Linked DNA regions of Streptomyces sp. 2114.4. The protein of the gene in region 1 binds, or shares a complex with, the protein of each later gene. Links are inferred from orthologs where the notes say so. Each region holds a gene or a part of one and is shown on either strand. Other genes may lie near its edges.

What was found.
Region 2: the proteins of rpsG (region 1) and tig are in contact, whole or in part, in a crystal structure (PDB 3GTY), measured with the Thermotoga maritima proteins. The link is inferred for Streptomyces sp. 2114.4 from one-to-one orthologs. Residues at the interface, in WP_004081843.1 of Thermotoga maritima: Lys34, Lys52, Lys55, Glu59, Arg62, Gln63, Glu66, Asn67, Lys69, Val71, Arg95, Ala109, Lys110, Lys111, Gly112, Arg113, Pro114, Glu117, Glu121, Ile124, Ala125, Tyr127, Asn128, Asn129, Thr130, Gly131, Lys135, Asp139, Arg142, Met143; in WP_004081061.1 of Thermotoga maritima: Glu122, Val124, Val129, Leu130, Tyr133, Glu188, Gly259, Ile262, Tyr263, Glu266, Ser270, Glu273, Gln274, Glu277, Arg308, Gln311, Ile312, Ser315, Tyr316, Glu325, Arg329, Arg336, Leu363, Phe366, Trp367, Arg373, Leu377, Arg381, Leu384, Glu387.

What each region holds. Positions count from the first base shown.
Region 1 is NZ_FYEY01000001.1:3,467,712-3,479,625, reverse strand. What follows is about bases 218-3,034. They hold rpsG (30S ribosomal protein S7), read left to right. Parts: upstream 218-1,299; coding sequence 1,300-1,770; downstream 1,771-3,034. Other genes in these bases: fusA (elongation factor G), read left to right, coding at 1,810-3,034; rpsL (30S ribosomal protein S12), read left to right, coding at 926-1,297; CFW40_RS15140 (DUF1707 and DUF4190 domain-containing protein), read left to right, coding at 218-523. In the rest of the region: more of CFW40_RS15140, read left to right, coding at 41-217; more of fusA, read left to right, coding at 3,035-3,930; tuf (elongation factor Tu), read left to right, coding at 4,086-5,279; CFW40_RS38915 (SUKH-3 domain-containing protein), read right to left, coding at 5,491-5,748; rpsJ (30S ribosomal protein S10), read left to right, coding at 6,489-6,797; rplC (50S ribosomal protein L3), read left to right, coding at 6,812-7,456; rplD (50S ribosomal protein L4), read left to right, coding at 7,465-8,115; rplW (50S ribosomal protein L23), read left to right, coding at 8,115-8,438; rplB (50S ribosomal protein L2), read left to right, coding at 8,478-9,314; rpsS (30S ribosomal protein S19), read left to right, coding at 9,327-9,608; rplV (50S ribosomal protein L22), read left to right, coding at 9,652-9,999; rpsC (30S ribosomal protein S3), read left to right, coding at 9,999-10,826; rplP (50S ribosomal protein L16), read left to right, coding at 10,832-11,251; rpmC (50S ribosomal protein L29), read left to right, coding at 11,251-11,475; rpsQ (30S ribosomal protein S17), read left to right, coding at 11,475-11,756; rplN (50S ribosomal protein L14), read left to right, coding at 11,866-11,914.
Region 2 is NZ_FYEY01000001.1:2,570,925-2,581,484, reverse strand. Bases 1-2,880 are described here. They hold tig (trigger factor), read left to right. Parts: upstream 1-686; coding sequence 687-2,075; downstream 2,076-2,880. Other genes in these bases: CFW40_RS11235 (ATP-dependent Clp protease proteolytic subunit), read left to right, coding at 2,373-2,880; CFW40_RS11255 (arsenate reductase family protein), read right to left, coding at 1-10. In the rest of the region: more of CFW40_RS11235, read left to right, coding at 2,881-2,975; CFW40_RS11230 (ATP-dependent Clp protease proteolytic subunit), read left to right, coding at 3,041-3,718; ATP-dependent Clp protease ATP-binding subunit ClpX, read left to right, coding at 3,887-5,170; CFW40_RS11215 (hypothetical protein), read right to left, coding at 5,729-6,670; CFW40_RS11210 (valine--tRNA ligase), read left to right, coding at 6,821-9,469; CFW40_RS11205 (hypothetical protein), read right to left, coding at 9,435-10,560. UniProt on the Bacillus subtilis protein: Involved in protein export. Acts as a chaperone by maintaining the newly synthesized protein in an open conformation. Functions as a peptidyl-prolyl cis-trans isomerase.

The DNA.
Region 1 (11,914 bases):
GGGCGGGCAGCCGGCTCAGCCGTCGCATCAGGTGCCGGCGATGCGCGCCTCGCACGCTGATCGCGAGCGGGCGGTCGATGTGCTCAAGGCGGGATTCGCCGAGGGGCGGCTGCAGCAGCCGGAGTACGAGCAGCGGATAGGACGGGCCTACAAGGCGCAGACCCACGCGGAGCTGCAGATGCTGGTCGCGGATCTACCGCAGGGGCCGGTACCGCAGGCGCAGTTCCAGCCACAGCGGCCGATGGTGCCGGCGACGTTCATGCCGGTGCAGATGCCGGCGCCGGTGCACTCCAACTCGTCGGCGACGGGCGCGCTGGTCTGCGGGATCATGACGCCGATGACCTGGGGACTGACGGCGATTCCGGCGGTGATCCTGGGACACAAGGCGCGTGCCGAGATCCGGCGCTCGGGGGAGCGGGGGGACGGCCAGGCCATCGCGGGACTGGTGCTGGGCTGGCTGGCGATCGGCGGCTGGGCGCTGTTTCTGCTGGTCTTCATCCTGTCGGCGGCGGTCAACCTCTGAGTGGTCCGCGGCCCGGACGGCAGGCGGCCGCGGCGGCGGCACAGCGGCCGTGGTAGCGGTGCGGTGCCTTCTTCCGTAGGGTCGCCGATCGCACTACGGTGGCCGCAACGCCGTGAGGAGTCCGGCGTGTCCTTCGCGTGTGCATTTGTTTTGACCGCAGCCCATGCGGTAGGTACGCTCTGACCTTGTGCCTGGGGTGTCCCTGGGCTGTCGTGCGCGCAATTCTCCACAGCCTCTGGCCGGGAGAGCCACAGCACGGAAGCCGGGTTTTGACACCGCAATCTGCCGCCTCACTCGTTCCAGCGAGGACCGGACTGCAGTATTCGACACACCCGACCGCGTGGGTCGGGGAATGTTCCAGGTTAGCTTTACCGAGACTGGCACACAGAAACCGGAGAAACGGTGCCTACGATCCAGCAGCTGGTCCGCAAGGGCCGGCAGGACAAGGTCGAGAAGAACAAGACGCCCGCGCTCGAGGGTTCCCCCCAGCGCCGTGGCGTCTGCACGCGTGTTTTCACGACCACCCCGAAGAAGCCGAACTCGGCCCTGCGTAAGGTCGCGCGTGTGCGTCTGACCAGCGGGATCGAGGTCACCGCTTACATTCCGGGTGAGGGCCACAACCTGCAGGAGCACTCGATCGTGCTCGTGCGTGGTGGTCGTGTGAAGGACCTGCCGGGTGTTCGGTACAAGATCATCCGCGGCTCCCTCGACACGCAGGGCGTCAAGAACCGCAAGCAGGCTCGCAGCCGCTACGGCGCCAAGAAGGAGAAGTAAGAATGCCTCGTAAGGGCCCCGCCCCGAAGCGCCCGGTCATCATCGACCCGGTCTACGGTTCTCCTCTGGTGACCTCCCTCATCAACAAGGTGCTGCTGAACGGAAAGCGCTCCACCGCCGAGCGCATCGTTTACGGCGCCATGGAGGGTCTGCGCGAGAAGACCGGCAACGACCCGGTCATCACGCTCAAGCGCGCGCTCGAGAACATCAAGCCGACCCTTGAGGTCAAGTCCCGCCGTGTCGGTGGCGCGACCTACCAGGTCCCGGTCGAGGTCAAGCCCGGCCGCGCCGCCACCCTCTCGCTGCGCTGGCTCGTGGGCTACTCCCGCGCCCGCCGCGAGAAGACCATGACCGAGCGCCTCATGAACGAACTGCTCGACGCCTCCAACGGCCTCGGCGCTTCGGTCAAGAAGCGTGAGGACACGCACAAGATGGCCGAGTCCAACAAGGCCTTCGCGCACTACCGCTGGTAGTCGCAACCCACATCGAGACCGAGAGAAGATTGAGCCACTATGGCTACCACTTCGCTTGACCTGGCCAAGGTCCGCAACATCGGGATCATGGCCCACATCGACGCGGGCAAGACGACCACCACCGAGCGGATCCTGTTCTACACCGGTGTTTCTTACAAGATCGGTGAGGTCCACGACGGCGCTGCCACGATGGACTGGATGGAGCAGGAGCAGGAGCGCGGCATCACCATCACGTCTGCCGCGACGACCTGCCACTGGCCGCTGGAGAACGTCGACAACACCATCAACATCATCGACACCCCGGGCCACGTCGACTTCACGGTCGAGGTGGAGCGCTCGCTGCGCGTCCTGGACGGTGCGGTGACGGTGTTCGACGGCGTTGCCGGTGTCGAGCCCCAGTCCGAGACCGTCTGGCGTCAGGCGGACCGCTACGGCGTGCCGCGTATCTGCTTCGTCAACAAGCTCGACCGCACGGGCGCCGAGTTCCACCGCTGCGTCGACATGATCGTGGACCGCCTGGGCGCGACCCCGATCGTGATGCAGCTCCCGATCGGCACCGAGGCGGACTTCAAGGGCGTCGTCGACCTCGTCACCATGAAGGCCCTGGTCTGGTCGGCCGAGGCTGCCAAGGGCGAGATGTACGACACCGTCGACATCCCGGACACGCACATCGAGGCTGCCGACGAATGGCGCGGCAAGCTGCTCGAGGCCGTTGCCGAGAACGATGAAGAGATCATGGAGCTGTACCTGGAGGGCCAGGAGCCCACCGTGGAGCAGCTCTACGCGGCGATCCGCCGGATCACCATCGCTTCGGGCAAGGCCGAGAACACCACCGTGACCCCGGTGTTCTGCGGTACCGCGTTCAAGAACAAGGGCGTCCAGCCCCTGCTCGACGCGGTCGTGCGCTACCTCCCCTCCCCGTTGGACGTCGAGGCCATTGAGGGCCACGCGGTCAACGACCCGGAAGAGGTCATCAAGCGCAAGCCGTCCGAGGCCGAGCCGCTGTCCGCCCTTGCGTTCAAGATTGCGAGCGACCCCCACCTGGGCAAGCTCACCTTCATCCGGGTGTACTCGGGCCGCCTCGAGGCCGGCTCGCAGGTGCAGAACTCGGTGAAGGGCAAGAAGGAGCGCATCGGCAAGATCTACCGGATGCACGCGAACAAGCGTGAGGAGATCGAGTCGGTGGGTGCCGGTGACATCGTCGCCGTCATGGGTCTGAAGCAGACCACCACCGGTGAGACCCTCTGCGACGCGGGCAACCCGGTGATCCTGGAATCGATGGAGTTCCCGGCCCCGGTCATCCAGGTCGCCATCGAGCCCAAGTCCAAGGGCGACCAGGAGAAGCTGGGTGTCGCCATCCAGCGGCTCGCCGAAGAGGACCCCTCGTTCCAGGTGCACACCGACGAGGAGACCGGCCAGACCATCATCGCGGGTATGGGCGAGCTGCACCTCGACGTGCTGGTCGACCGTATGAAGCGTGAGTTCCGGGTCGAGGCCAACGTCGGCAAGCCGCAGGTCGCGTACCGCGAGACCCTGCGCAAGCCGGTCGAGCGTCTCGACTACACGCACAAGAAGCAGACCGGTGGTTCCGGCCAGTTCGCGAAGGTGCAGATCGCGATCGCGCCGCTCGAGGGCGACGGGTACGAGTTCGAGAACAAGGTCACCGGTGGCCGTATCCCGCGGGAGTACATCCCGTCCGTGGACGCGGGCTGCCAGGAGGCCATGGAGTTCGGTGTTCTCGCCGGCTACCCGCTGACCGGTGTCAAGGTCACCCTGCTCGACGGTGCCTTCCACGAGGTCGACTCGTCGGAAATGGCCTTCAAGATCGCCGGTTCGATGGCCTTCAAGGAGGCCGCGCGCAAGGCCTCCCCGGCCCTGCTCGAGCCGATGATGAAGGTCGAGGTCACCACGCCCGAGGACTACATGGGCGACGTGATCGGCGACATCAACTCCCGCCGTGGTCAGATTCAGTCCATGGAGGAGCGCAGCGGAGCCAAGCTCGTCACGGGCCTGGTCCCCCTCTCGGAGATGTTCGGCTACGTCGGAGACCTCCGCAGCAAGACGTCGGGTCGCGCGAGCTACTCGATGCAGTTCGACTCCTACGCCGAGGTTCCCCGGAACGTCGCCGAGGAGATCATCGCGAAGGCCAAGGGCGAGTAGTCCCGTCTCCGCGGAGTCGGAACACGCTTTAGGCTTGACACCGTCTGATGGGGTAATCCCCGCAATCCGCGAGGATTGCCCCGTCAGCCGGCATCCCAGCAAAGATCACCTGGCGCCGATGAGTAAGGCGTACAGAACCACTTCAGGAGGAACCAGTGGCGAAGGCGAAGTTCGAGCGGACTAAGCCGCACGTCAACATCGGCACCATCGGTCACATTGACCACGGTAAGACGACCCTCACGGCCGCCATTACCAAGGTGCTGCACGACGCGTACCCGGAGCTGAACGAGGCCTCGGCCTTCGACCAGATCGACAAGGCTCCTGAGGAGCGCCAGCGCGGTATCACGATTTCGATCGCGCACGTCGAGTACCAGACGGAGAACCGTCACTACGCCCACGTCGACTGCCCCGGTCACGCGGACTACATCAAGAACATGATCACGGGTGCGGCGCAGATGGACGGCGCCATCCTCGTGGTTGCCGCCACCGACGGCCCGATGCCGCAGACCAAGGAGCACGTGCTCCTGGCCCGCCAGGTCGGCGTTCCGTACATCGTTGTCGCCCTGAACAAGGCCGACATGGTGGACGACGAGGAGATCCTGGAGCTCGTCGAGCTCGAGGTCCGTGAGCTCCTCTCCGAGTACGAGTTCCCCGGCGACGACGTTCCGGTCGTCAAGGTCTCGGCGCTCAAGGCGCTCGAGGGCGACAAGGAGTGGGGCGACTCCGTCCTCAAGCTCATGGCCGCCGTCGACGAGGCGATCCCGCAGCCCGAGCGTGACGTCGACAAGCCGTTCCTGATGCCGATCGAGGACGTCTTCACGATCACCGGCCGTGGCACCGTTGTCACCGGTCGTATCGAGCGTGGTGTCCTCAAGGTCAACGAGACCGTCGACATCATCGGCATCAAGACCGAGAAGACCACCACCACGGTCACCGGTATCGAGATGTTCCGGAAGCTTCTCGACGAGGGCCAGGCCGGTGAGAACGTCGGTCTGCTGCTTCGCGGTATCAAGCGCGAGGACGTCGAGCGCGGCCAGGTCATCATCAAGCCGGGCTCGGTCACGCCGCACACCTCGTTCGAGGCCCAGGCGTACATCCTGTCGAAGGACGAGGGTGGCCGTCACACCCCCTTCTTCAACAACTACCGCCCGCAGTTCTACTTCCGTACCACGGACGTGACCGGCGTCGTGACCCTCCCCGAGGGCACCGAGATGGTCATGCCGGGCGACAACACCGAGATGTCGGTCGAGCTGATCCAGCCGGTCGCCATGGAGGAGGGCCTGAAGTTCGCCATCCGTGAGGGTGGCCGGACCGTCGGCGCCGGCCAGGTCACCAAGATCAACAAGTAATTCCGTTGATCCGGTTGATCCGGTCGTAGCTCCCCGGAGCTCACAAGGAGCCCCGCTCACCGTCAGGTGGGCGGGGCTCCTTGGCGTTCGGGTCGGGGTCTTCGGTGGGTCAGGAGAGGTATTCCTCGATGGGCTGAAGGCGCACCGTGTACAGGTGGGAAAATGCTTCGTGCATTCCTGTTCCTGCGTAGTAGGCGCCGGTGTGGTGCAGTTAGTACATCCGATTATCGGGGTCCATTGCCACGAGCCCGTTCTGGATTCTTTCCCACCCAATGGGAAATACTGGCTGTCGCGTATCGTCCATGGTGTCGGAGATCTGCTCGGCCGTATCGCTGCAGAATCTTGCGCAGGCGTTGAAGCGGTCTGTGTGCCCGGCGGCAGGGAAGAAGGGCACGTCGAGGGGCCCGTACGAGCGCAGGACGTCCTCCGCTTCCGGGAAGAGTCTGGCCTGGCAACCGTGTGCTGTCAGGTCGGCAAATGGCGAACTCCGCTAATTCCCGGACCCTTTCGGATGCGTCGCGAGCGGGGTGCCATCCGGCGTCAGCAAAGAGTTGATCGATCTCTGCCCGTGTCGGCGCGATCGGCATGTCCGGGCCCCTTCGTGCTGCGGATATTCTGTTTCGCCGGTAGCGGCGACCGACTGCGTTATTCCGTGACGAGGGGGACGGCTAACGGATCGCGGAACACGGAAGCGTTACCGCCGGCCCGATGAGCCGCCATCCGCTGCGTGCAGCCCACGGGCCGCCGGTGTGAAGTGAGTCAGGGTGGTGGCGGCCCTGGTTCCCGCCGCTCCGTTGGCCCGCCGCGGCCGAGGGGGCACCCGCTCAGCCCGGCGGTCGGGTAGTGTCTCCCGCTTCAGTTGGCCAGTGCCGTGGCCTGTATGGCACACTGTCCAGGTTGCTCGGTTGAGTGCCGATGCTGCGCGCCTCCCGCCGGGAGGACCGGAAGCGAGTCCCAGGTATTCGTCGTCCCTTCTCAGGGTCGGAAATACGGGAATCTTCCGGGAAGCGTCAGCGGGGTGCCTCGGCCAGGCGCCCGGTGGGTGTCCTACCCCCACGCATTCCTTCCAGAGGGATCCTCCTTGTGGGGATTTACCGGAAGGCGCGCGACACGCCCGACCGCGGGGGTCGGAGGTAGGGCGGTGCTCCTCACGGAGCACAGCACATCGGGTCCCAGAGCGTTTACGAGAGACAGGACTACGAAGTAGCCATGGCGGGACAGAAGATCCGCATCCGGCTCAAGGCCTACGACCACGAGGTCATCGACTCCTCGGCGAAGAAGATCGTCGAGACGGTGACCCGTACTGGTGCGTCGGTCGCGGGCCCGGTGCCGCTGCCCACTGAAAAGAACGTGTACTGCGTCATCAAGTCGCCGCACAAGTACAAGGACTCGCGCGAGCACTTCGAGATGCGCACGCACAAGCGCCTGATCGACATCCTCGACCCGACGCCCAAGACCGTTGACTCGCTGATGCGCCTGGACCTTCCGGCCGGCGTTGACATCGAGATCAAGCTCTGAGAGGCGCGGAAGAGATGGCTAAGCAGATCAAGGGCATCCTGGGCGAGAAGCTCGGCATGACCCAGGTCTGGGACGAGAACAACCGTGTCGTCCCGGTGACCGTGGTGAAGGCCGGCCCCTGTGTCGTTACCCAGGTGCGCACCAATGACCAGGACGGTTACGACTCCGTCCAGATCGCCTTCGGCGAGATCGACCCGCGCAAGGTGAACAAGCCCCTCAAGGGCCACTTCGCGAAGGCCGACGTCACCCCCCGTCGTCACCTCGTCGAGGTCCGTACCGCCGACGCCGGCGAGTACACCCTCGGCCAGGAGCTGACCGCTGAGACCTTCGAGTCCGGCGTCAAGGTGGACGTGACCGGCAAGAGCAAGGGCAAGGGCTTCGCCGGTGTCATGAAGCGTCACGGCTTCCATGGCGGCAAGGCCTCCCACGGTGCCCACCGCGTGCACCGTAAGCCTGGCTCCATCGGTGGCTGTGCCACCCCGGGCCGCGTGTTCAAGGGCATGCGGATGGCCGGCCGTATGGGCAATGAGCGGGTCACCACCCAGAACCTGACCGTCCATGCCGTTGACGCGGAGAAGGGCCTGCTGCTCATCAAGGGCGCAGTTCCTGGTCCGAACGGCGGCCTCGTCCTGGTCCGTACCGCGGCCAAGGGGGCCTGAGGTAACCGATGAGCACCATTGACATCCTTTCGCCGGCAGGCGACAAGGCCGGTAGCGTCGAGCTCCCCACGGAGATCTTCGACGCCAAGGTCAGCGTTCCGCTGATCCACCAGGTCGTTGTCGCGCAGCTGGCCGCGGCCCGTCAGGGCACGCACAAGACCAAGACTCGCGGCGAGGTCCGCGGCGGTGGCAAGAAGCCGTACCGCCAGAAGGGCACCGGCCGTGCGCGTCAGGGTTCGACCCGCGCGCCGCAGTTCGCCGGCGGTGGCATCGTCCACGGCCCCGTGCCGCGTGACTACAGCCAGCGGACCCCGAAGAAGATGAAGGCCGCCGCCCTGCGCGGTGCCCTCACCGACCGGGCCCGCAACAGCCGCATCCACGTCGTTTCCGGCGTGGTCGAGGGCGACATCTCCACCAAGGCCGCCAAGACTCTCCTCGGCAAGGTCAGCGAGCGCAAGAACGTGCTCCTGGTCGCCGAGCGCAGCGACGAGGCCGCGTGGCTGTCCGCCCGCAACCTGCCCCAGGTTCACATCCTGGAGCCGGGCCAGCTGAACACGTACGACGTGCTCGTCTCCGACGACGTGGTCTTCACCAAGGCCGCTTTCGAGTCCTTCGTGTCTGGCCCCAAGGCCGCTGAGACCGAAGGGAGCGACGCCTGATGACTGAGGCCGTCGTCACCAGCAAGACCTTCTCGGACCCGCGTGACGTGCTCGTCAAGCCGGTTGTCTCGGAGAAGAGCTACGCCCTGCTGGACGAGAACAAGTACACGTTCATCGTCGCGCCGGGCGCGAACAAGACCCAGATCAAGCAGGCCGTCGAGGCGGTCTTCTCGGTCAAGGTCACCGGGGTCAACACGATCAACCGGCAGGGCAAGCGCAAGCGCACCCGCACCGGTTACGGCAAGCGTGCGAACACCAAGCGCGCCATCGTGACCCTCGCCGAGGGCGACCGTATCGACATCTTCGGCGGCCCGGTCTCCTAACGGAGTCCGAGTCGTCCGGAATCGGACGAGGACTGAGAAATGGGTATCCGCAAGTACAAGCCGACGACCCCGGGCCGTCGTGGCTCCAGCGTCGCCGACTTTGTCGAGATCACGCGGTCCACGCCGGAGAAGTCGCTGGTCCGCCCGCTGCACAGCAAGGGCGGCCGTAACAACGCCGGTCGTGTGACCGTTCGCCACCAGGGCGGTGGCCACAAGCGCGCCTACCGAGTGATCGACTTCCGTCGTCACGACAAGGACGGCGTGCCGGCCAAGGTCGCGCACATCGAGTACGACCCGAACCGCACCGCGCGCATCGCGCTCCTGCACTACGCAGACGGCGAGAAGCGCTACATCATCGCGCCCCGTGGCCTGGTCCAGGGTGCTCGGATTGAGAACGGCGCTGGCGCCGACATCAAGCCGGGCAACAACCTGCCGCTGCGTCACATCCCCGTGGGTACGACGATCCACGCGATCGAGCTGCGTCCGGGCGGCGGTGCGAAGTTCGCCCGCTCGGCCGGTGCCTCCGTGCAGCTGCTGGCGAAGGAGGGCCGCATGGCTCACCTTCGTATGCCGTCCGGTGAGATCCGCCTGGTCGACGTGCGCTGCCGCGCCACCGTCGGCGAGGTCGGCAACGCCGAGCAGTCGAACATCAACTGGGGTAAGGCCGGCCGCATGCGCTGGAAGGGCGTCCGCCCGACCGTGCGTGGTGTCGTGATGAACCCCGTCGACCACCCGCACGGTGGTGGTGAAGGCAAGACTTCCGGTGGTCGCCACCCGGTCTCGCCGTGGGGTCAGAAGGAGGGTCGTACTCGTTCGCCGAAGAAGGCGAGCAACAAGTACATCGTCCGCCGCCGCAAGACGAACAAGAAGCGCTAGGAGCGGGTTTAGATGCCGCGCAGTCTCAAGAAGGGGCCCTTCGTCGACGACCACCTTTCCAAGAAGGTGGATGTTCAGAACGATGCCGGCACCAAGAACGTCATCAAGACCTGGTCCCGCCGCTCGATGATCGTCCCGGCCATGCTCGGCCACACGATCGCGGTGCACGACGGCCGCAAGCACGTCCCGGTGTTCGTCACCGAGTCGATGGTCGGCCACAAGCTCGGCGAGTTTGCGCCGACCCGCACCTTCCGCGGCCACGAGAAGGACGACCGCAAGTCGCGGCGTCGTTGATCGGCGGAGTGCGAAGACTATGACTGACACCGAAGGGACAACCATGGAAGCCAGGGCCCAGGCGCGGTACATCCGCGTCACGCCCATGAAGGCCCGCCGCGTGGTGGACCTTATCCGTGGCATGAATGCCACGGAGGCTCAGGCGGTCCTGCGTTTCGCCCCGCAGGCCGCGAGCGTGCCGGTGGGCAAGGTGCTGGACAGCGCCATTGCCAACGCCGCGCACAACTACGACCACACCGACGCCGGCAGCCTCGTCATCTCCGAGGCGTACGTCGACGAGGGCCCGACCCTGAAGCGGTTCCGTCCGCGCGCCCAGGGCCGTGCCTACCGGATCCGCAAGCGGACCAGCCACATCACCGTGGTCGTCAGCAGCAAGGAAGGAACCCGGTAATGGGCCAGAAGGTTAACCCGCACGGGTTCCGGCTCGGCATCACCACCGACTTCAAGTCGCGGTGGTACGCCGACAAGCTGTACAAGGACTACGTCAAGGAAGACGTCGCCATTCGTCGCATGATGACGAAGGGCATGGAGCGCGCCGGTATCTCCAAGGTGGAGATCGAGCGCACCCGTGAGCGCGTCCGCGTTGACATCCACACCGCTCGTCCGGGCATCGTCATCGGCCGCCGCGGCGCCGAGGCGGACCGCATCCGCGGCGAGCTGGAGAAGCTGACCGGCAAGCAGGTCCAGCTGAACATCCTCGAGGTCAAGAACCCCGAGACCGATGCTCAGCTCGTGGCCCAGGCCGTCGCCGAGCAGCTGTCCTCCCGCGTCTCCTTCCGTCGCGCCATGCGTAAGAGCATGCAGTCGACGATGAAGGCCGGCGCCAAGGGCATCAAGATCCAGTGTGGTGGCCGTCTCGGCGGCGCCGAGATGTCCCGCTCGGAGTTCTACCGCGAGGGCCGTGTGCCCCTGCACACGCTCCGTGCGAACGTCGACTACGGCTTCTTCGAGGCCAAGACCACCTTCGGCCGCATCGGCGTGAAGGTCTGGATCTACAAGGGCGACGTCAAGAACATCGCCGAGGTGCGTGCCGAGAACGCTGCCGCCCGTGCGGGTAACCGCCCGGCTCGCGGTGGCGGCAACGACCGCCCGCGCCGCGGTGGCGAGCGTGGCGGCCGCGGTGGCCGCAAGCCGCAGCAGCAGGCCGCCGCTGCCGAGGCCCCCAAGGCCGAGGCCGCAGCCGCTGCTCCGGCGGAGACCCCCGGAACGGAGGCCTGACCGACATGCTGATCCCTCGCAGGGTCAAGCACCGCAAGCAGCACCACCCGAAGCGCAGCGGTATGGCCAAGGGTGGCACCGAGCTGGCCTTCGGTGAGTACGGCATCCAGGCCGTCACCCCGGCTTACGTGACGAACCGTCAGATCGAGTCCGCTCGTATCGCGATGACCCGTCACATCAAGCGTGGCGGCAAGGTCTGGATCAACATTTACCCGGACCGCCCGCTCACGAAGAAGCCGGCCGAAACCCGCATGGGTTCCGGTAAGGGTTCTCCGGAGTGGTGGGTCGCGAACGTCAAGCCCGGTCGGGTGATGTTCGAGCTGTCCTTCCCGAACGAAAAGGTTGCCAAGGAGGCGCTGACCCGCGCCGCCCACAAGCTTCCGATGAAGTGCCGCATCGTGCGGCGCGAGGCAGGTGAGTCGTGATGGCGGCCGGTACCAAGGCGACCGAGCTGCGCGAGCTGAATGACGAGGACCTCGTCGGCAAGCTTCGTGAGGCCAAGGAGGAGCTGTTCAACCTCCGCTTCCAGGCGGCGACCGGACAGCTCGAGAACCACGGTCGGCTCAAGTCCGTCCGTAAGGACATCGCCCGGATCTACACCCTGATGCGTGAGCGCGAGCTGGGCATCGAGACGGTGGAGAGCGCCTGATGAGCGAGAAGAATGTGACTGAGACGAACGAGCGCGGTTTCCGCAAGACCCGTGAGGGTCTCGTCGTCAGCGACAAGATGGACAAGACCGTCGTCGTCGCCGTCGAGGACCGCGTCAAGCACGCGCTGTACGGCAAGGTCATCCGCCGTACCAACAAGCTCAAGGCGCACGACGAGCAGAACGCTGCCGGCGTCGGCGACCGCGTCCTCCTGATGGAGACCCGGCCGCTGTCCGCCACCAAGCGCTGGCGCATCGTCGAGATCCTCGAGAAGGCCAAGTAATCCCTCCTAGGGGGACCCCCTAGGAACAGTTCCGCCAGGCTCGGCAGGGGCTTCGTCTCGTACGAGGCGGCGCCCCTGCCGGGAACCGGCAGACACACAGGAGATAGACGTGATCCAGCAGGAGTCGCGACTGCGGGTCGCCGACAACACTGGTGCGA
Region 2 (10,560 bases), 900 kb from region 1 along the record:
AGATCTCCATGCGGGCCACCTTATGGGGGCCGCGGCCCGGCGCGAAGGGGCGTGCGGACACCGGGTGGCTCGTTCCGGAGAGCGGAAAACCCCAGGCCATCCGGCCCGGGGTTTCCTGGTGAGAGCGGGCGACGGGAATCGAACCCGCGTAGCTAGTTTGGAAGACTAGGGCTCTACCATTGAGCTACGCCCGCGAGCGCCGCAGGTCGCAGGACCTCGGCACGCAGTGCATCCTAGCGGGTCGCGGCGGTGCACCGCACATCCCCTCGCGCGGACGAGGCGGACGGCCCGTCCGGGCCCGCACATCGCCCCACGGGGCATCCGGGTAACTGGCAGCCGTACCGCCTGCGGCCATGTACCCTACGTGTCGCACCGACGGGGTGTGGCGCAGCTTGGTAGCGCGTCCGCTTTGGGAGCGGAAGGTCGTCGGTTCGAATCCGGCCACCCCGACCAGCAGCAGGTCAGCCCGACGACACGGTGTCGGGCGGGGCCCCGGCCCACCGTGGCGGCGCCGCCCGGGAGCGGCCGTCCAAGGTCGCGTTGTGGGCGTCATCCTTCTTGCGGTTACTATGCAAGCTGCGTGCCCGTGTGTCTGTGTACCGGGCGAGATCGGCCGGACCCGGATCAGCCGGGCACAGGCAGATCTCACGCAGAACCCCAGAAGTCAGCCCCAAGGAGACCGAACCGTGAAGAGCGCCGTGGAGACCCTGAACCCGACTCGGGTTCGGCTCACTGTCGAGGTGCCCTTCGAGGAGCTCAAGCCCAGCCTCGACGCGGCGTACAAAAAGATCAACCAGCAGGTCACGGTGAAGGGCTTCCGCCAGGGCAAGATCCCGGCCCGGGTCATCGACCAGCGGTTCGGCCGTGGCGCCGTGCTGGAGGAGGCCGTCAACGACGCGCTCCCGAAGTTCTACACCGAGGCGGTCAACGAGGGTGAGCTGAACGTCCTCGGCCAGCCCGAGGTCGACATCACCGAGCTGAAGGACGGCGAGCTGCTGGCCTTCACCGCCGAGGTCGACATCCGCCCCGCCCTCGAGATCCCGGACTACTCCGGCATCGAGGTCGAGGTCGACGCCGTCGAGGTGTCGGACGAGGACGTGGACAAGTCCGTCGAGCAGCTGCGTGAGCGCTTCGCGACGACCAGCCCGGTCGAGCGCGCGGCCCAGGACGGCGACGTCCTGACGCTGAACCTCGAGGCCAAGGTGGACGGCGAGGTGCTGGAGGACGGCGTCGCCGAGGGTGTCTCGTACACCGTCGGTTCCGGCGAGCTCCTCGACGGCATCGACGAGGCCGTCACCGGCGTGGAGGCCGGCAACAGCGCCACCTTCACCTCCGAGCTCAAGGGCGGTTCCGCCGAGGGCAAGGAGGCCGAGGTCACGGTCGAGGTCACCGAGGTCAAGTCCCGCGAACTGCCCGAGCTGGACGACGACTTCGCCCAGCTGGCGAGCGAGTTCGACACCCTCGAGGAGCTGCGCGCGGACAGCCGCAAGCGCCTCGAGCAGATGAAGAAGTACGACCAGGCCACCCAGGCGCAGGAGAAGGTCCTGGACGAGCTGCTGAAGCTCGTCGAGGTGCCGATGCCGGAGAAGCTGCTCGCGGACGAGATCGAGACCCGCAAGCACAACCTGGTCAACCACCAGCTCGGCCAGATGGGCCTCGACCTCGCGAAGTACCTGGAGATCCAGGGCAAGAGCGAGGAGGAGTTCGACGCCGAGACCAAGGAGCAGGCCGAGAAGGGCATCAAGACCCAGTTCATCCTGGACGAGCTGGTCAACAAGGAGAAGCTGAACGTCAGCCAGGAGGAGCTCACCGAGCACCTCATGCGCCGCGCGCAGTCCTCCGGCATGTCCCCCGACCAGTTCGCCCAGGCCGTCGTCGAGGGCGGCCAGGTGCCGATGCTCGTCGGTGAGGTCGCCCGCGGCAAGGCCCTCGCGGTCGTCGTCGAGGCCGCCACGGTCAAGGACAGCAACGGCGAGGTCATCGAGCTCGACGACGAGGACGAGACCGCCGAGACGGTCGAGGCCACCGAGGCCGACGAGACCGAGGCGGTCGCGGAGGAGAAGCCCGAGGCCTGAGCCCCGGACACCGCCCTGCGCCTGCGCGCAGCTCTGTGAGCACGGGCCCGAACACGCACGTCCGCGTGTTCGGGCCCGTGGTCGTACCGCCCCGTGAGCCTGCGCTCACAGCGAACAGTTATCGATGCGGGATGGCGTTGTCCGACCTGCGCGTTAGGGTCCGTAGATACGAGGGCAGGGGAGTCCCTGAAACCGCGCCGGGGCCACACACGGCGCCGCCTCCCCACGCCCCAGCAGACGACGCTGAGACGGCCTGGAGCCGTCCGACAACGAGCAGGTGGACACGTGACGATCCCGATGCCTTCCGCCGCCGCTGAGCCGACCTTCGGTGGCCTCGGCGACCAGGTCTACAACCGGCTGCTCGGCGAGCGGATCATCTTCCTCGGCCAGCCGGTCGACGACGACATCGCCAACAAGATCACCGCGCAGCTGCTTCTCCTCGCCGCGGACCCGGACAAGGACATCTTCCTCTACATCAACTCCCCGGGCGGCTCGATCTCGGCCGGGTTGGCGATCTACGACACCATGCAGTACATCAAGAACGACGTGGTGACGATCGCGATGGGCCTCGCGGCCTCCATGGGACAGTTCCTGCTGAGCGCCGGCACCCCCGGCAAGCGCTTCGCGCTGCCGAACGCCGAGATCCTCATCCACCAGCCCTCCGCGGGCCTGGCGGGCTCCGCGTCGGACATCAAGATCCACGCCGAGCGGCTGCTGCACACCAAGAAGCGGATGGCGGAGCTGACGGCCTTCCACACCGGTCAGACCGTCGAGCGGATCACCCAGGACTCGGACCGCGACCGCTGGTTCTCCGCCGATGAGGCCAAGGAGTACGGCCTGATCGACGATGTGATGACCTCCGCCGCCGGCGTTCCGGGCGGGGGCGGCACCGGGGCCTGAGCCCCGTACCACTCGCCCTACAGCCCCCAGCCCACTTGATCGCCACCAGGACGGTGAACACCACGATGAACAACTACCCCGGCAGCGGCCTCTCCCAGGGCGCGGAGTCCGAGTTTTCCGGCCCGCGCGCAGAGTCCCGCTACATCGTCCCGCGCTTCGTCGAGCGCACCTCGCAGGGCGTGCGCGAGTACGACCCGTACGCGAAGCTGTTCGAGGAGCGCGTGATCTTCCTCGGCGTGCAGATCGACGACGCCTCGGCCAACGACGTCATGGCGCAGCTGCTGTGCCTGGAGTCGATGGACCCGGACCGGGACATCTCGATCTACATCAACAGCCCCGGCGGCTCCTTCACGGCGCTCACGGCCATCTACGACACGATGCAGTTCGTGAAGCCGGACATCCAGACGGTCTGCATGGGCCAGGCGGCCTCCGCCGCGGCCGTGCTGCTCGCCGCCGGTACCCCCGGCAAGCGGATGGCGCTGCCGAACGCCCGGGTGCTGATCCACCAGCCCTACAGTGAGACCGGCCGCGGCCAGGTCTCCGACCTGGAGATCGCCGCCAACGAAATCCTGCGGATGCGTTCGCAGCTGGAGGACCTGCTGGCCAAGCACTCCTCCACGCCGGTCGAGAAGATCCGTGACGATATCGAGCGTGACAAGATTCTGACCGCCGAGGAGTCCCTGGCGTACGGTCTGGTCGACCAGATCGTCTCGACGCGGAAGTCGTCCGTCTCCATCGGCTGACGATCCTCGCGAAGTGAGCCGGAGCGTTGCCCCCTTGGACCAAATCGGATCGAGTGAACCGAGTCGGTCCAAGGGGGGCCCGAACGGGGGGCCCGGCAAGGTACCGTCGATAGGCAAGCACCCGGGTCCGTGAAGCAATGCGGATCCCAGGCGAAGGGGAAGCACCTCGTGGCACGCATCGGTGACGGCGGCGACCTGCTCAAGTGCTCATTCTGCGGAAAGAGTCAGAAGCAGGTGAAGAAGCTCATCGCGGGACCTGGTGTGTACATCTGCGACGAGTGCATCGACCTCTGCAACGAAATCATCGAGGAGGAGCTCGCCGAGACCTCCGAGGTGCGGTGGGAGGAGCTCCCCAAGCCGCGGGAGATCTACGAGTTCCTGAACGGCTACGTCGTCGGCCAGGACCCCGCCAAGAAGGCGCTCTCGGTCGCCGTCTACAACCACTACAAGCGGGTGCAGGCGGGCGAGAACGGCCCCGGCCGCGGCGATGAGGGCATCGAGCTCGCGAAGTCCAACATCCTGCTGCTCGGCCCCACCGGCTCCGGCAAGACCCTGCTCGCGCAGACCCTCGCCCGGATGCTGAACGTGCCGTTCGCCTTCGCCGACGCCACGGCGCTGACGGAGGCCGGCTACGTCGGCGAGGACGTCGAGAACATCCTCCTCAAGCTGATCCAGGCCGCGGACTTCGACATCAAGAAGGCCGAGACCGGCATCATCTACATCGACGAGATCGACAAGGTCGCCCGGAAGAGCGAAAACCCGTCGATCACCCGCGATGTCTCCGGCGAGGGCGTCCAGCAGGCGCTGCTGAAGATCCTGGAAGGCACCACCGCCTCGGTCCCGCCGCAGGGCGGCCGCAAGCACCCGCACCAGGAATTCATCCAGATCGACACCACCAACGTCCTCTTCATCGTCGGCGGTGCCTTCGCCGGTCTGGAGAAGATCATCGAGGCCCGGTCCGGCGCCAAGGGCATCGGCTTCGGCGCCACGATCCGCTCCAAGCGCGAGATCGAGTCCAAGGACCAGCTCCAGGACGTCATGCCGGAGGACCTGGTGAAGTTCGGGATGATCCCGGAGTTCATCGGCCGCCTGCCCGTCCTCACCTCGGTCCACAACCTCGACCGCGAGGCCCTGCTGCAGATCCTGGTCGAGCCGCGCAACGCGCTCGTCAAGCAGTACAAGCGCCTCTTCGAACTCGACGGTGTCGAGCTGGACTTCGACCGCCCGGCCCTGGAGGCCATCGCCGACCAGGCCATCCTGCGCGGCACCGGCGCCCGCGGGCTGCGCGCCATCATGGAGGAGGTCCTCCAGGCGGTGATGTACGAAATCCCGTCCCGCAAGGACGTCGCCCGGGTCGTCATCACCGAGGACGTCGTGCACTCGAATGTGAACCCGACCCTGGTGCCGCGGGGGCGCGGCGAGTCGGGGGAGCCGCAGGAGAAGAGCGCGTAGGCGCTCCGCACGCACCGCAAGAGCCGCCCGGCAGCGTGATCGCTGCCGGGCGGCTCCGTGTTGTTACACGTGAGATGATGGCCCGTCGGCACCGAGCTGGCATGCCCTTTCGGCAATCCTCGAGTCGACCTTGATCGTGATTAGGTACGCCTGGCAGAAGGGGACGTTGTTATTCCGCTCGATGAGCCCGCCCTCCCCTGTCATCTTGCATGCGGCACGGACCTTCGGTCCCACCTTGTACCCGCCTTCGGCAAGGAACGACGTGCACTGCTTGGTGGTGGCCTGGGCCGGCGCGGTCGCCACGATCGGAAGCGCACCTGCCGCCACCAGTACTCCAGTCGCTGCGGCAAGGCGACGTATCGCTTTGTGCATGAACAACCCCCCTCGTTGTTGATCTTTCGGTCGAGGTGAGGCTAGCAGTCCATACGTCCCTTTCTCTGGGATGCGCAAGGTTTTGGCCAAGGCTCTGCCGAGTGTGCGGTTCCGCCTCCGTGAGCAAAGGCGCCCGACGAGGCCACCTCATCGAGCGCCTTGAAGCTTCAAGACCGGGCTGGACCGCTACTTTTCCTTGCGGACCTCGTTGCGGATCTTGGAGGTCTTCTCGGAGAGCTGCTCGGCGGTGGCGGCCTGGGCCGAGGGGGCGCTCGGCGAGGGGATCGCCTGGTTCATCACCACGCCCACCGCGCTGGAATCTCCCCAAATGCAGACGCTCATCCCGCCGGACGCGGTGATGGTCCCGGAGGTGAAGGAGACCTTGTAGGCCTTGCACTTCATGACCTCGCCGTCGAAGCCATCCGGGGAGTACGCGGTGACTGGTGTGACCGTCTCCACCTTGGCCTTGGACTCGCTCTGCTTCTGGCCTTCGTCGATCTTGGCGAACATCTTGTCCACCGCTCCGGTCGGGTCCGCGATGTTGCCGTAGACGCCGCCGACAGTGAGCAGATCTGCCTTGCTCTTCTGGTACTTCGCGTCGACGGAGGTGCCGTTGGTGATGCCCATCGCCTTGGCTTCCTTGTCGTCGGCGATGGGCTTGGACCCGCCGGACCCGGCGTCGGTCGCCTTGGTGTACTGACCGCTCAGCAGGCTGTCCGGCAGGACCATCGTGTACGGCTTCACCTCCCCGCCCGACCCGAACGCGAAGTACGCCCCCACGCCGATCGCCGCGACGACCGCGACCGCGCCGGCGATCAGGCCGATCTTCTTGCCGTTGCCACCGCTCTCCGGAGCGCCCTGCGGGATCGTGCCGTAGGGGGTCTGCTGGCCGCCGTACGGAGCCTGCTGGCCGTAGCCGGGCTGGCCGCCCTGCTGGGGGTAGCCGTAGCCCTGCTGGGGGGCCTGCTGCGGGTAGCCGTAGCCCGGCTGCTGCCCCGGTACCTGGCCGCCCTGCTGCGGGTAGCCGTAGCCCGGCTGCGGGGCCTGCGGCTGCTGCGGCTGGCCGTATGGGCCGGGCTGCTGGGGCTGCTGGCCGTACGGGCCGGGAGGCGGCTGGTTGAAGCTCATGGAGCGGTTCCCCTCGTGACAACTGAAGCCAGTTGAGTGCTGCGTGATGTTTATACGCTTCCGACATCCTGTATGACGCCGCTGACAGCCGGTGCCCGGGGGGCGAAACCGATTCGAAGCTGCGACATCCGCGCCCGTACACTGTGCGTCGTGACCGAGAACACTCAGCAGAGCAACCACAGCGCCCCCGAACTGCCGACTCAGTACACGCCGGCCGATGTAGAGGGGCCGCTGTACGAGCGCTGGGTAGAGCGGGGTTACTTCGAGGCGGACGAGAAGAGCGACAAGCCGCCGTACACCATCGTCATCCCGCCGCCGAACGTCACCGGCTCCCTGCACCTGGGCCACGCCTTCGAGCACACGCTGATCGACGCCCTCACCCGCCGCAAGCGCATGCAGGGCTACGAGACCCTGTGGCAGCCGGGCATGGACCATGCCGGTATCGCCACCCAGAACGTCGTCGAGCGCGAACTTGCCAAGGAGGGCGTCTCCCGGCACGACCTGGGCCGCGAGGCGTTCGTCGAGCGGGTCTGGCAGTGGAAGAACGAGTCCGGCGGCCAGATCTCCGGCCAGATGCGCCGGCTCGGCGACGGCGTCGCCTGGTCGCGGGAGCGCTTCACCATGGACGAGGGCCTGTCCAAGGCCGTCCAGACGATCTTCAAGCGGCTCTACGACGACGAGCTGATCTACCGCGCCGAGCGCATCATCAACTGGTGCCCGCGCTGTCTGACCGCCATCTCGGACATCGAGGTGGAGTACCAGGACGACGACGGCGAGCTGGTCTCCATTCGCTACGGCGAGGGCGAGAACTCCATCGTCGTGGCGACCACCCGCGCCGAGACGATGCTCGGCGACACCGCGGTCGCCGTTCACCCGGAGGACGAGCGCTACGCCCATCTCGTCGGCACCGAGATCGAGTTGCCGCTGACCGGCCGCCGGATCCCGGTCGTCGCCGACGAGCACGTCGACCCGGAGTTCGGCACCGGCGCGGTCAAGGTCACCCCGGCCCACGACCCCAACGACTTCGAGATCGGGCGCCGGCACGGCCTGCCCAATCTCGCCGTCCTCGACGAGCGCGGCGTCATCACGGCGCACGGCCCGTTCCAGGGCCTGGACCGCTTCGAGGCCCGGTCCGCGATCGTCGGTGCGCTGCGCGCCGACGGCCGGATCGTCGCCGAGAAGCGCCCGTACACCCACTCCGTCGGCCACTGCTCGCGCTGCAAGACCACCATCGAGCCGCGGCTGTCGATGCAGTGGTGGGTCAAGGTCGGCCCGCTGGCGAAGGCCGCGGGGGACGCGGTCCGCGACGGCAAGGTCGCGATCCACCCCAAGGAGATGGAGTCCCGCTACTTCGGCTGGGTCGACAACCTCCACGACTGGTGCATCTCGCGGCAGCTGTGGTGGGGCCACCGCATCCCGGTCTGGTACGGCCCGAACGGTGAGGTCGTCTGCGTCGGACCCGACGACGAGGCGCCCAGCGGCGAGGGCTGGACGCAGGACACCGACGTCCTGGACACCTGGTTCTCCTCCGGGCTGTGGCCGTTCTCCACGCTCGGCTGGCCCGAGCAGACCCCGAGCGTCGGGAAGTTCTATCCGAACTCCGTCCTGGTCACCGGCTACGACATCCTCTTCTTCTGGGTCGCCCGGATGATGATGTTCGGGCTGTACGCGATGGACGGCACCCCGCCGTTCCACACCATCGCGCTGCACGGCATGGTCCGCGACCAGTTCGGCAAGAAGATGTCCAAGTCCTTCGGGAACGCGGTCAATCCGCTGGACTGGATGGACGCGTACGGCTCCGACGCCGTCCGGTTCACCCTCGCCCGCGGCGCCAACCCCGGTGTCGACGTCCCGATCGGCGAGGACTGGGTCCAGGGCTCCCGGAACTTCGCCAACAAGATCTGGAACGCCACCCGCTTCGCGCTGATGAACGGTGCGACGGTGGAGGGCGACCTGCCGCCCGCCGAGCAGCTGTCGGCGACCGACCGGTGGATCCTGTCCCGGCTGAACTCGGTTGTCGCCGAGGTCGATGCGTACTACGACGACTACCAGTTCGCGAAGCTGTCGGACACCCTCTTCCACTTCGCCTGGGACGAGGTCTTCGACTGGTACGTCGAGCTGTCCAAGACCACGTTCATGGCGGGCGGCCCGGCCGCCGACGCCTCGCGCCGGGTGCTGGGCGAGGTCCTGGACGTCACGCTGCGGCTGCTGCACCCGATCGTCCCGTTCGTCACCGAGACCCTGTGGACGACGCTGACCGGCGGTGAGTCGGTCGTGATCGCCGACTGGCCGAAGGCGGTGGCCGTTGCTGGGGCCGACGCCCCGGGCGGCTTCCGGGACGTGGCGGCCGAGCGGGAGATCGAGACCGTCCAGCAGGTGGTGACCGAGGTCCGCCGCTTCCGCTCGGACCAGGGGCTGCAGCCCGGCCAGAAGGTCCCCGCGCAGCTGGAGCTGTCCGGTACGGCGCTGGCGCCCCACGAGGCCGCGATGCGCTCGCTGCTGCGGCTGCAGCCGGCCGGCGAGGGCTTCAGCGCCACCGCCTCGCTGCCGGTCGCGGGCGCCACGGTCGCACTGGACCTGTCCGGCGCGATCGACGTCGAGGCCGAGCGCAAGCGGCTGACGAAGGACCTGGGCGCCGCCGAGAAGGAGAAGGCGCAGGCCACCGCCAAGCTCGGCAACGAGGCGTTCCTCGCCAAGGCGCCGGAGAAGGTCGTGGAGAAGATCCGCGGCCGGCTTCAGGCCGCGGAGGCGGACATCGTCCGGATCACCGCGCAGCTGGCGGCCCTGCCCCAGGCGTAACCGCGGGCCCCGGGCCGTCCCCAAGGCCGTCGTGTGCAGGCCCCTCGTCCGTACGGGCGGGGGGCCTGCGCCGTCCCGGCTCCCGCCGGCCCCGTTCGCGTACCGGCCAGAGCAGGACGTACGCCGTCGAGACGGTCACGAACGCCAGACGGATCAGGCCCCGGGCGGCGTCGTCGGGGACGGCGAAGACGCTGCCGTAGAGGATCAGCAGGGCCAGCCAGCTCCACCAGGGGACCAGTCGGCGCTGGCCGATCACGTCCCACAGCAGGGTGCCCAGCAGCACCGACGCGGTGTAGTAGGTGTAGACGCTGGGGTCGAGGACGATACGGGCGTTGGCGCCGAGCAGCACCACCGCCGCCCAGCGCCCCCGCCACACGGCGACCGAGCCCAGTGCCAGGCCGAGCGCGGCCTGGGCGGGGCGGTCCCAGCCCGGGGTCTCGGGGTCGCCGACGCCCAGCCAGCGCAGTGCGGATGCCGGATGGTTGGGGATGGCGAACTTCGCCGCGGCGAAGGACTGCGGGTCGCCGGCGAAGAACGGCAGCCACGCCAGGGCGACCAGGCCCGCGCACCACACCCCGGCGCGCAGCCACTTCTCCCTCGGCAGGGCGAGCAGCAGCGGGAGGAAGGCCAGCGCGGTGGGCTTGGAATCCATCGCCAGGGCCAGGCAGACGCCGGTGAGCGCGGCGTTGCCGCGGGTGAGGGCCCGTACCGCGAGGGCGGTGAAGAACAGCGCGAGGACGTCGTCGAGATGCCCGAAGCGGACCGCGACCTCGATCCACATGGGGATGAAGGCCAGCCCGGCGATCAGTACGCGCTGCCGCAGCCGCTGGTGGTTGGTGCCGGTGCCCAGGAAGTGGAAGGCGGCGCTGCGGCCCGCCAGCACCACGATCACCAGGCCGAGCAGCGACATCAGCGCCGCGGCCAGGAACTGCCCGGTGGCCTCGGGGAAGGGGTTGAACAGGCCGGCCGTCAGGAAGCTGAGCGGGCCCATCTGGAGCTCGGGGTGGTGCGCGTAGAGGTTCAGGCCGCCGGAGCCGTCGCCCGCGTCGCCCTGGTAGATCAGTTCGCCGCCGGTGCGCAGATAGTGCCAG